4 regions of the Devosia sp. A449 genome follow, and region 4 is predicted to be linked to each of the others. Evidence: predicted binding sites of a transcription regulator. Region 4 holds the regulator's gene; each other region holds the start of a gene.
The links. The regulator LexA, encoded in region 4, represses DNA repair genes until DNA is damaged. The targets are predictions, from matches to a motif close to TGTTCNNNNTGTGTTCNG.
Positions count from the first base shown of each region.

Region 1: a site for LexA is predicted at 1,402-1,419, ahead of ACX3OW_RS05660 (DNA recombination protein RmuC). Genes of this name have one in related genera too.
Region 2: a site for LexA is predicted at 1,004-1,021, ahead of ruvC (crossover junction endodeoxyribonuclease RuvC). Genes of this name have one in related genera too.
Region 3: a site for LexA is predicted at 742-759, ahead of ACX3OW_RS18990 (LexA family protein). Genes of this name have one in related genera too.

Region 1 covers NZ_JBTMWU010000001.1:1,182,933-1,185,131, reverse strand. The annotation lists gene fmt (methionyl-tRNA formyltransferase) at 1-585, opposite strand, end outside; gene def (peptide deformylase) at 806-1,321, opposite strand; gene ACX3OW_RS05660 (DNA recombination protein RmuC) at 1,453-2,199, shown strand, end outside.
Region 2 covers NZ_JBTMWU010000003.1:188,584-190,782, reverse strand. The annotation lists gene ruvA (Holliday junction branch migration protein RuvA) at 1-457, opposite strand, end outside; gene ruvC (crossover junction endodeoxyribonuclease RuvC) at 454-960, opposite strand; gene ACX3OW_RS10135 (GGDEF domain-containing protein) at 1,128-1,880, shown strand; gene ACX3OW_RS10130 (GGDEF domain-containing protein) at 1,968-2,199, shown strand, end outside.
Region 3 covers NZ_JBTMWU010000008.1:173,804-176,002, reverse strand. The annotation lists gene ACX3OW_RS18995 (hypothetical protein) at 1-579, shown strand, start outside; gene ACX3OW_RS18990 (LexA family protein) at 805-1,260, shown strand; gene ACX3OW_RS18985 (Y-family DNA polymerase) at 1,257-2,199, shown strand, end outside.
Region 4 covers NZ_JBTMWU010000002.1:549,593-551,791, reverse strand. The annotation lists gene ACX3OW_RS08565 (molybdopterin molybdotransferase MoeA) at 1-453, shown strand, start outside; gene lexA (transcriptional repressor LexA) at 541-1,254, shown strand; gene ACX3OW_RS08555 (NUDIX hydrolase) at 1,302-1,715, shown strand; gene ACX3OW_RS08550 (cold-shock protein) at 1,976-2,188, shown strand.

The DNA.
Region 1 (2,199 bases), on a different contig from region 4:
TTCGGGTTGCGGGGTGAAATCGAGGCTGTCGCGCTCGAGCGCCGCCAAGGCCCGGCCCATCAGGTCCGCGCCGACGCGCATCATGGCGTCGTGCAATTCGCCGCCGGTCATGTCGGGGGTGATGGCGATGACTTCGCCGAGGGCGACCGGGCCGGTATCGAGGCCTTCATCCATCTGCATGACCATGACGCCGGTCTGGCTATCGCCAGCCATCACCGCGCGCTGGATCGGCGCGGCGCCGCGCCAGCGCGGCAGCAGCGAGCCATGCAGGTTCAGGCAGCCGAGGCGCGGGGCGTCGAGGATCGGCTTGGGCAGCAGCAGGCCGTAGGCGACGACAATGGCCAGATCGGCATCGTGGCTGGCAAAGACGATCTGCTCGGCCTCGCCCTTGAGCGAGCGCGGGGTGAATACCGGAATGCCAAAACCTTCGGCCGCCAGATGCACCGGCGACTTGCGCTCTTCCTGCCCGCGTCCGGCGGGTTTGGGCGCGCGGGTATAGACGGCGACGACCTCATGGCCGGAAGAGACGATTTCGGTCAGAGTCGGAACGGAAAAATCCGGCGTGCCCATGAAGACGACGCGCATGTTGGCAGCTCCTTGTCGGGGCGATGCCCGGATAATTCAGCCACCGTCATTGCCCGGCTTGTCCGGGCAATCCAGGGCCAGACCAGAAATGGATCACCGGGACAAGCCCGGTGATGACGCTGCGCATGGGCGAGCGCAGTACCCTCACCCTGACCTTCCGCTGAACGCGTCAGGTCTGTCCCTCTCCCGCAAGGGGCGAGGGGAAGAAAGGGAGGGCCGGTTAGCCCGCAGCGCGTTTGGCGGCTTTGTCGAATTTCTTGATGACACGGTCGCGCTTGAGGCGGCTGAGGTAGTCGATATACATCACCCCATCGAGGTGATCGAGTTCGTGCTGGATGCAGACGGCGAGCTTGCCTTCGGCTTCGCGCACCACTTCCTTGCCATCGAGATCGGTGTATTTCACCGTCACCTCATTGGGGCGCTCGACTTCGTAATACAGCTCGGGGATCGACAGGCACCCTTCTTCGGTGACCTGCATCTGCTCGCCGAAATGGGTGATCTCGGGATTGATCAGCACCAGCGGATCGGGCTCTTCGCCTTCGCCGGCGAGGTCCATCACCACGATGCGCTGCATCACGCCAAGCTGGGTCGCGGCCAGGCCAATGCCGGGCGCGTCATACATGGTGTCCAGCATATCCTGGGCCAGCGCCTTGATCTCATCGTCGATTTCGATGATCGGGTCGGCAACGGCGCGCAGCCGTGCATCGGGAATGACGAGAATGGGGCGTACAGCCATAATAAAGGTCCGGCAGAATGGGGTTTGCCTCTCGATATGGTATTTTCGCGCGTGCGGTCAACTCTTGTGACCGCCCAGCATAGAACATTTCACGAACAAACGAATCGCGCTACCCTGTGCGGATGGATAGCGTGGTCTTTTTCATCGGCGACTATGCGGTAACGCTGGGGCAAGCCTTGATCGCGGGCGTGGCGCTGGCCGGCCTGGTGCTGGTCGGCGCGACGATTGCCGTGATGCGCGCCGGCGCGGCACAGACCGCCGAGGCGAGCGCGCAACTGGCCGAGCAACTGCAGACTGGCTTTGCCACGCAGCTGGGCGAGCGGGACCGCCGGATTCAGGAACTGGACCATCAGGTGCGCGTCGAGCGCGAGCGCGGCGCCGATTTGCTGGATCGGGAGCGGGAAAAAGGCGCCGAGCTGCTGGCCGATGCCTCGGCATTGCGCGCCCGCCTGGCCGAACAGGCGGCGCAGTCGGAGGCCAATCTGGCGCGCTTCCTCAGCGTGCGCCAGCAGATGACCGACGAATTCAAGGCCATTGCCGGCGACGTGCTCAAAAGCCATGGCGAGACGTTTTCCAAACAGAACCGCGAGCAGGTCGATGTGCTGCTCAAGCCGCTCAACGAGAAGATCGTCGAGTTCCAGGGCGAATTAGCGCGCGACCGCTCGACCATGGCCGAGCAGATCAGGGCGCTGGCGGCGAGCAATCTGCAAATCACCACCGAAGCCGGCAATCTCACCCGCGCGCTCAAGGGCAATGCGCAGACGCAGGGCGCCTGGGGCGAAATGATCCTGTCGACCATTCTGGAAAGCTCGGGCCTGCGCGAGGGCGAACAATTCATCACCCAGATGAGCCATACCGCCGAAGACGGCAGCCGGGTG
Region 2 (2,199 bases), on a different contig from region 4:
GCCCATCGCCCAACGCCGCTTGCAGCCCCAGCGTACCGGCATCGATCCCCGGCCCGGCCGGCACCTTGCCCTTGAGTTCGGTGATCAGCCGCACTGCCAGCTTGGGCCCGACGCCGCTGGCGCGGCCCATCATCGCCTTGTCCTGCAAGGCCACGGCACTCGACAGTTCAGCCGGCGTCAGCGCCGACAACAGCGCCAGCGCTACCCGCGCGCCCACCCCCTGCACGGTCATCAGCAGGTTGAACCAGCCCTTCTCGCTCTCATTGGCAAAGCCATAGAGCCGGATCATGTCCTCGCGCACGATGGTTTCGATGAACAGCACCCCGGCCTCGCCGACGCGCGGCAACAACTGCAGCGTGCGGCTGGAGCAGAAGGCCACGTAACAGACGCCACCGCAGTCGATCAGCACATGGTCGTCACCAAAGCTGTCGACCAGCCCTTTGAGCTTGCCGATCATGCCAGCGCCTTCAGCCGCTGGGCGGCGACGCGATGATGGGCATGGCAGATGGCAATGGCCAGCGCGTCGGCCGCGTCAGGCCCCTTGAAATCGGCCGTCGGCAGCAGCGTCTTGACCATCAGTTGAACCTGTCCCTTATCGGCGTGGCCGGTGCCGACCACGGATTTCTTGACCAGATTGGCGGCATATTCCGCCACCAGCAGGCCGCGCACCGCCGGCGACAGCAGCGCCACGCCGCGCGCCTGCCCCAGGATCAGCGCCGAGCGCGCCCCCGCATTGACGAAGGTTTCTTCCACCGCTGCCTCGTCCGGGGTGAAGCGCTCGAGCACTTCGCCCAGCCCGGCAAACAGGATCGCCAGCCGTTCCGCCAGCGAGCCATCGACCGGCGGCGTCACCGTGCCGGCGGCGACAAAGCTCAGCCGGTTGCCCAGCGTCTCGATCACTCCCCAGCCACAGCGACGCAGGCCGGGGTCGATACCGATGATTCGGGTAGCAGCACTCATGCGACAATCCTTAATGAAGCGAGGCCAGCCTACCAAGGCCAATGTGAACAAAGAGGCAACAAAGCCCGTGGAAAACGCTGTATACGGTAAAATTGTAGCTATCTCGGAAACACCATCTTCAAGCCACGACCCTAGTTTCGCCCCGGGAATGCAGGGGCAAATCATTCATGGCCGAGATTCGTCGGAAACTTCCGAAGCGAGCGTGGTTGCGCGTTTATCGCATCGCAGGCGCATTGATCGGCTTGTCGATCATGCTGTCGCTGATTTTGACCAATGTCATCATGGAGACCTTCTCCGCCGGCATTAACGTGCAGGGGCTGGTGGTTTCCATCGCCATGCCGCTGACGCTGGGCGGGCCGCTGATCTTTCTGCTTATGCTCAAGCATGAGCGGCTGCGCTACGCCAATAGCCAGCTCGAACATCTGGCAGCCACCGATTGGCTCACCACCTGCCTCAACCGGGGCGCCTTTACCGGCGCCGTCATCCGCCATCTCGACCGTCTGGCGTCCGCCCATGCCCAGGGCGCCCTGCTGATCGTCGATGCCGACGACTTCAAGAGCGTCAACGACCGCTTCGGCCATGACCATGGCGACAGGGCGCTGCAGTTGATGGCCAGCGCCATCCGCCAAGCCGTAAGCGGCAATGATCTGGTCGGTCGGCTGGGCGGCGAAGAGTTCGGCGTGCTGCTGGTCGGAGTCGATAGCGCTACCGCCGACGACGTGGCCGAACGCATCCGCAGCGCCATTGCCACCATCACCTTCGCGCCCAATGGCACGAAATATCCCCTGTCGGTCAGCATTGGCGGGGCCATCTATGTCGCCGGTGCCCAGTTCAACGACCTCTACCGCCTTGCCGACCAGCGCCTCTATGCCGCCAAGCATGCCGGCCGCGACCGGGTCGCCATCGCCCAAGCCGCCTGAGCCCACGGAGCCACCACACCGCCCAGTTGATCGCCGAGCCGCCTGCATGGCGGCATCCCACCACTCCAGCCCGAAAGGCCGCGCCAGATGCTGATCTCCAAGACCCTGACCGCGATGCAGACCTGGTCCAGTGTCGGCCGCTGGACCCTGTTTGGTACGCTGGCCTGCATGCTGGTGGCGGTGGCATTCAGCGCCTTCATGTTCCGCGACATGGGCGAGGCGGCGCTGCATTTGGCGATTGTCACCGCTGCGATCCTGCCCGTCATGCTGGGGGTGCCGGTATTTCTCTATATGAGCCTGCGGCTGCGCATGCTGGCCA
Region 3 (2,199 bases), on a different contig from region 4:
GGCAAGGATCTGATCGGTTGGTTCAAGGATATACTGCCGACAGACAAGGCATTTCAAAGCCGGATGATGCAGACCTTATACGAAGTCCGGTACGCAATGCCTGATGGCAGCCGCAAAACGGGTCGCGTTGCTGGCTGGCATACCGATCCTGCATCCGTGGTGCAGTCGCTGGCCGACCTTGTTGGTGTTGCTATCCACACGATCAAGGTGAAGCCTCTTGTCAGAGAGCGCGTCATCGGTGCTCGTCGCAAGCCAGATCGCATTGCCACCGAACTCGTGGCTGCCAAGGAAGCTCGTCAGCAGGCGAAAGCCGATGCTGCCGTACGGACCTACGTTGCCGATATTCACTCTTTCCTGCCCGACGAAGAGAACATCACGGTTGAAGAGCTCTATGCCGGCCATTTGGCAGGTGAAGATATCGAAGGCCGGCTGATCGTCTGGCTACATTCATGGCATCCTGATCGCGATATCATCGGCGTGGACGAAGTGAAGAAAGAATGGGAAGCGGCGAAAGCGGTCCAAACGATCGATGAGCTCAAGATCACATTTGGCATTGGCCGGTGCATCGCAGCGGAGTGATCTGGTGCGATGTTCACTCCCTGAACCCCTGCGCTGTCACCAGAGAGCTGTCTCTTGATGCGGAACAAGGTCTCGATACCGCTAAAAAGATCTTATGCTGGAAGCTACCAGCAAGCTGACCGCAACCCCAAAAGTGATGGACACACCTATAAACGGATCTACCGTTCCTGTTTCGTTCATGCCTATAACCGAGCCTTGGTAATCCTGGCGCCGAGGAGTCGAGCTATGCGGATCAGTCGAGTTGTCATGGCTCCAGGTGGCATGCCGGTCCCGTTATCGACCCTAATCCAGATGAAGATCCCCCTGGTCGGCCAGTCCGTCCATGCCGGCTTCCCAAGCCCGGCCGACGACTTTATCGAAAAGATGATCGATTTGAACCAGGTGCTAGTCGCCAATCCGGTTGCGACTTACATGTGGCGAGTTGTCGGCGACTGCATGATCGACGTGAAGATCTTCCCAGGCGACGTTGTACTCGTCGACAAATCCGTTACCCCGAAGCACCGTGACATCGTCTTGGCCATTATAGACAACGAGCCCACTTTGAAGCGGCTCAAACGCCGCGGTGGCGTCATGATCCTGCACAACGAGAACGCTTCGCTGCCGCCGTACCTGATTACCGAGGGCATGGAGGTGTCCGTTTGGGGCGTCGTGACGACCACAATCCGCGACCTTAAGAAATGACCGACCGCTCGCCGGCGCTGGCCCTGATCGACGGCAACTCGTTTTACTGCAGCTGCGAGCGGGTATTTGACGCCAAGCTTGAAAAGCGTCCCGTAATCGTCCTGTCCAACAACGACGGGTGTGCAGTGGCAAGGACTTCTGAAGCGAAGGCGCTGGGGATCAAGATGGGCCAGCCCATGTTTCAGATCCGGGACCTGTGCCGGGACAACAAGGTTGCCGTGTTCAGCTCGAACTATGCCCTGTACGGCGACATGAGCCGGCGCATGAATTCGATCTACGACACCTTCTCCCCGGATGTGGAGATCTATTCGATCGACGAGAGCTTCATAGACGTCACCCGGCTGCCGGTGAACGACAGGACGGTCTGGGCATCGGACCTGCGTGCGACCACCCGGCAGTGGACCGGCATCCCCACCTGCGTCGGTATTGGGCCCACGAAGACATTGGCGAAACTGGCGAACAAGGCGGCAAAGACGTTGCCCGGCGGCGTGCTGGATCTGAGCGATCCTGTCGAGCAAGCCAGGGTGATGGCAGACTTCCCAATCGGGGAGGTCTGGGGCATCGGTCGAGCATCGCAGGCCAAACTGCTGGCACTCGGGATCCAGTTTGCCGGCCAGGTGCGGGACATGGACCAGAAGCTCGCAAGGCAGCTGATGACCGTCGTCGGCGAGAAGATCGTGCATGAACTGAATGGCCGGCCCTGCATCGCTCTCGAAACCGTGGCGCCGCAGCGGAAGGGTTGTGCCGTCACCCGCTCGTTCGGGCAGCGGGTCACCACGAAGATTGAGATGGAGCAAGCCGTCGCCGGATATGCCACCCGCTTGGGGGAGAAGCTGCGCCGGCATAACCTCGCTACCGATCATGTCACCGTCTTCATGCACACCAGTCGGTTCAACGATGGCGAGCCCCAGCGGTCCGTATCGATGACCGTCGATATCC
Region 4 (2,199 bases):
GTCGGCGATCATGACATCGTGCAGGCGGTTTTGCTCGATCTCGGCGTGAAGCTGGACTTCTGGCGCATCAACATGCGCCCCGGTAAGCCCTTGATGTTTGGGACAAAAGGCAAGACGCTGATCTTCGGCCTGCCCGGAAATCCGGTCTCCGCCATGGTCACCGCCATGGTCTTCATCCGCCCTGCCCTCCGCGCCTGGCTCGGCCACCCCGAACCCACCCCCTGGCACCTTCCGCTGGCTGGTCCGACCCCACCCAATACTGCCCGCCGCCACTTCATGCGCGCGCAGCTATTGCACACAGCTAACGGCTTGCAATTGCTGCCTATTTCGCAAACCGACAGCGGCCATACCTCGTCGCTGGCGCGCGCCGATATGCTGATTATCCAGCCCGAAAACGACCCCGGCCAACCCGCCGGCACGCTAGTCGAAGCCCTCCCCGTGGACGGTTTCTGACAGTAAAAGCCCAAGGGATATTGCAGAACATAACTGGAACACGTATGGTCGTTCCGTCTATGTTCCGATTCTGCTCCCGAGGGGTCCATGCTCACGCGCAAACAACACGAGCTGCTGATGTTCATCCACGAGCGGATGAAGGAAAGCGGTATTCCACCATCCTTTGATGAGATGAAGGATGCGCTCGACCTGGCATCCAAATCGGGCATCCACCGGCTGATCACCGCACTCGAGGAACGTGGCTTCATCCGCCGCCTGCCCAACCGGGCCCGGGCATTGGAGGTGGTCAAGCTCCCCGATTCGATGAACCCATCGCTTGGCGGCCGCAAGACCCGCTTCGAGCCCTCGGTCATCGAAGGCAATCTGGGCAAGGTGGCGTCGCCCCCCTCGCGCATGTCGGCCGCTGATGACTATGCAAGGCCGATCGCCATCCCGGTCATGGGCCGCATCGCCGCCGGCACGCCGATCGAGGCGATCCAGACCCATTCCCACACCATCATGGTGCCGCCCGAAATGCTGGGCAGCGGCGAGCATTACGCGCTCGAAGTGCGCGGCGACTCGATGATCGATGCCGGCATTTTCGATGGCGATACCGTGCTCATCAAGAAGCAGGATGTCGCCAGCACCGGCGAGATCATCGTTGCTCTGGTAGATGATGAGGAAGCAACCCTTAAACGCCTGCGCCGCAAGGGGAATACAATCGCGCTGGAAGCGGCCAATCCCGCCTATGAAACCCGCATTTTCCCGCCTGACCGGGTCAAGGTGCAGGGTCGTCTGGTTGGACTTTTGCGCAAATACTGAGCCGACGGCTTTGACCTTTGGCCGGCATGACGGGCATAAATCCTCGCATGCCGGCTCCCATCGAAAAGCTTTGCCCTGTGCTGCTCCGCCCCACGTCTGACGGGCCGGAGCTGCTGGTGTTTCGGCATCCGCTCGCCGGCGTACAACTGGTCAAGGGCACGCTTGAGGCTGATGAGACTATCGCCACCGGAGCGCTCCGCGAACTGGCCGAGGAGTCCGGCCTCACCCAAGCCATTGTGACGTCCGACCTGGGCAGCAGCCTTGCTATCGCTCCCGATCAACTCTGGCATTTTGTGCGCGTTGAGGCCGGACCGCTGGAATCACGCTGGCTTTTTGACACCGCGGATGATGGCGGCCACCGCTTTGCTTTTTTCTGGTGGCCGCTGGCGGCCGAGCCGGGTCCCGACTGGCACCCGATCTTCGTCCGGGCGCTGGCCCATATCAGGGCGGCGTTGGCGTAGCCCACTGCCGGTGTGGCGGGGATGAACAGCAAGCAGGCAGGCGGTTTGCTTGGGCTGCTGCATTGTTCTTGCAACCACTATTCGCGAGACCTTGCAATCGGCGCCATTTCGTGCCACATAGTGGGCATACGTTTTCAGCCTAAGTCGGCTGCCTAATGCCGGCGTGCCGGACCGTGGCTTCCTTCTCTACCATGCGAACGTTATTTTCCTTTGGCGTGTTGCCATTGGATAACCGCTCGTAAGAGCACAAGGAAACTATCATGTCCGTCATCACCGGCACCGTCAAATTCTTCAACACCACCAAGGGCTTCGGCTTCATTTCGCCTGAAAATGGCGGCAAGGATGCCTTCGTCCACATCTCCGCTGTTCAGCGTTCGGGCCTGCAGGGCCTGTATGAGAACGACAAGGTGACCTACGAGCTCGAGACCGGCCGTGACGGCAAGGAATCGGCAACGAACCTGACCCTGCTCTAGTTAGCAAGGCG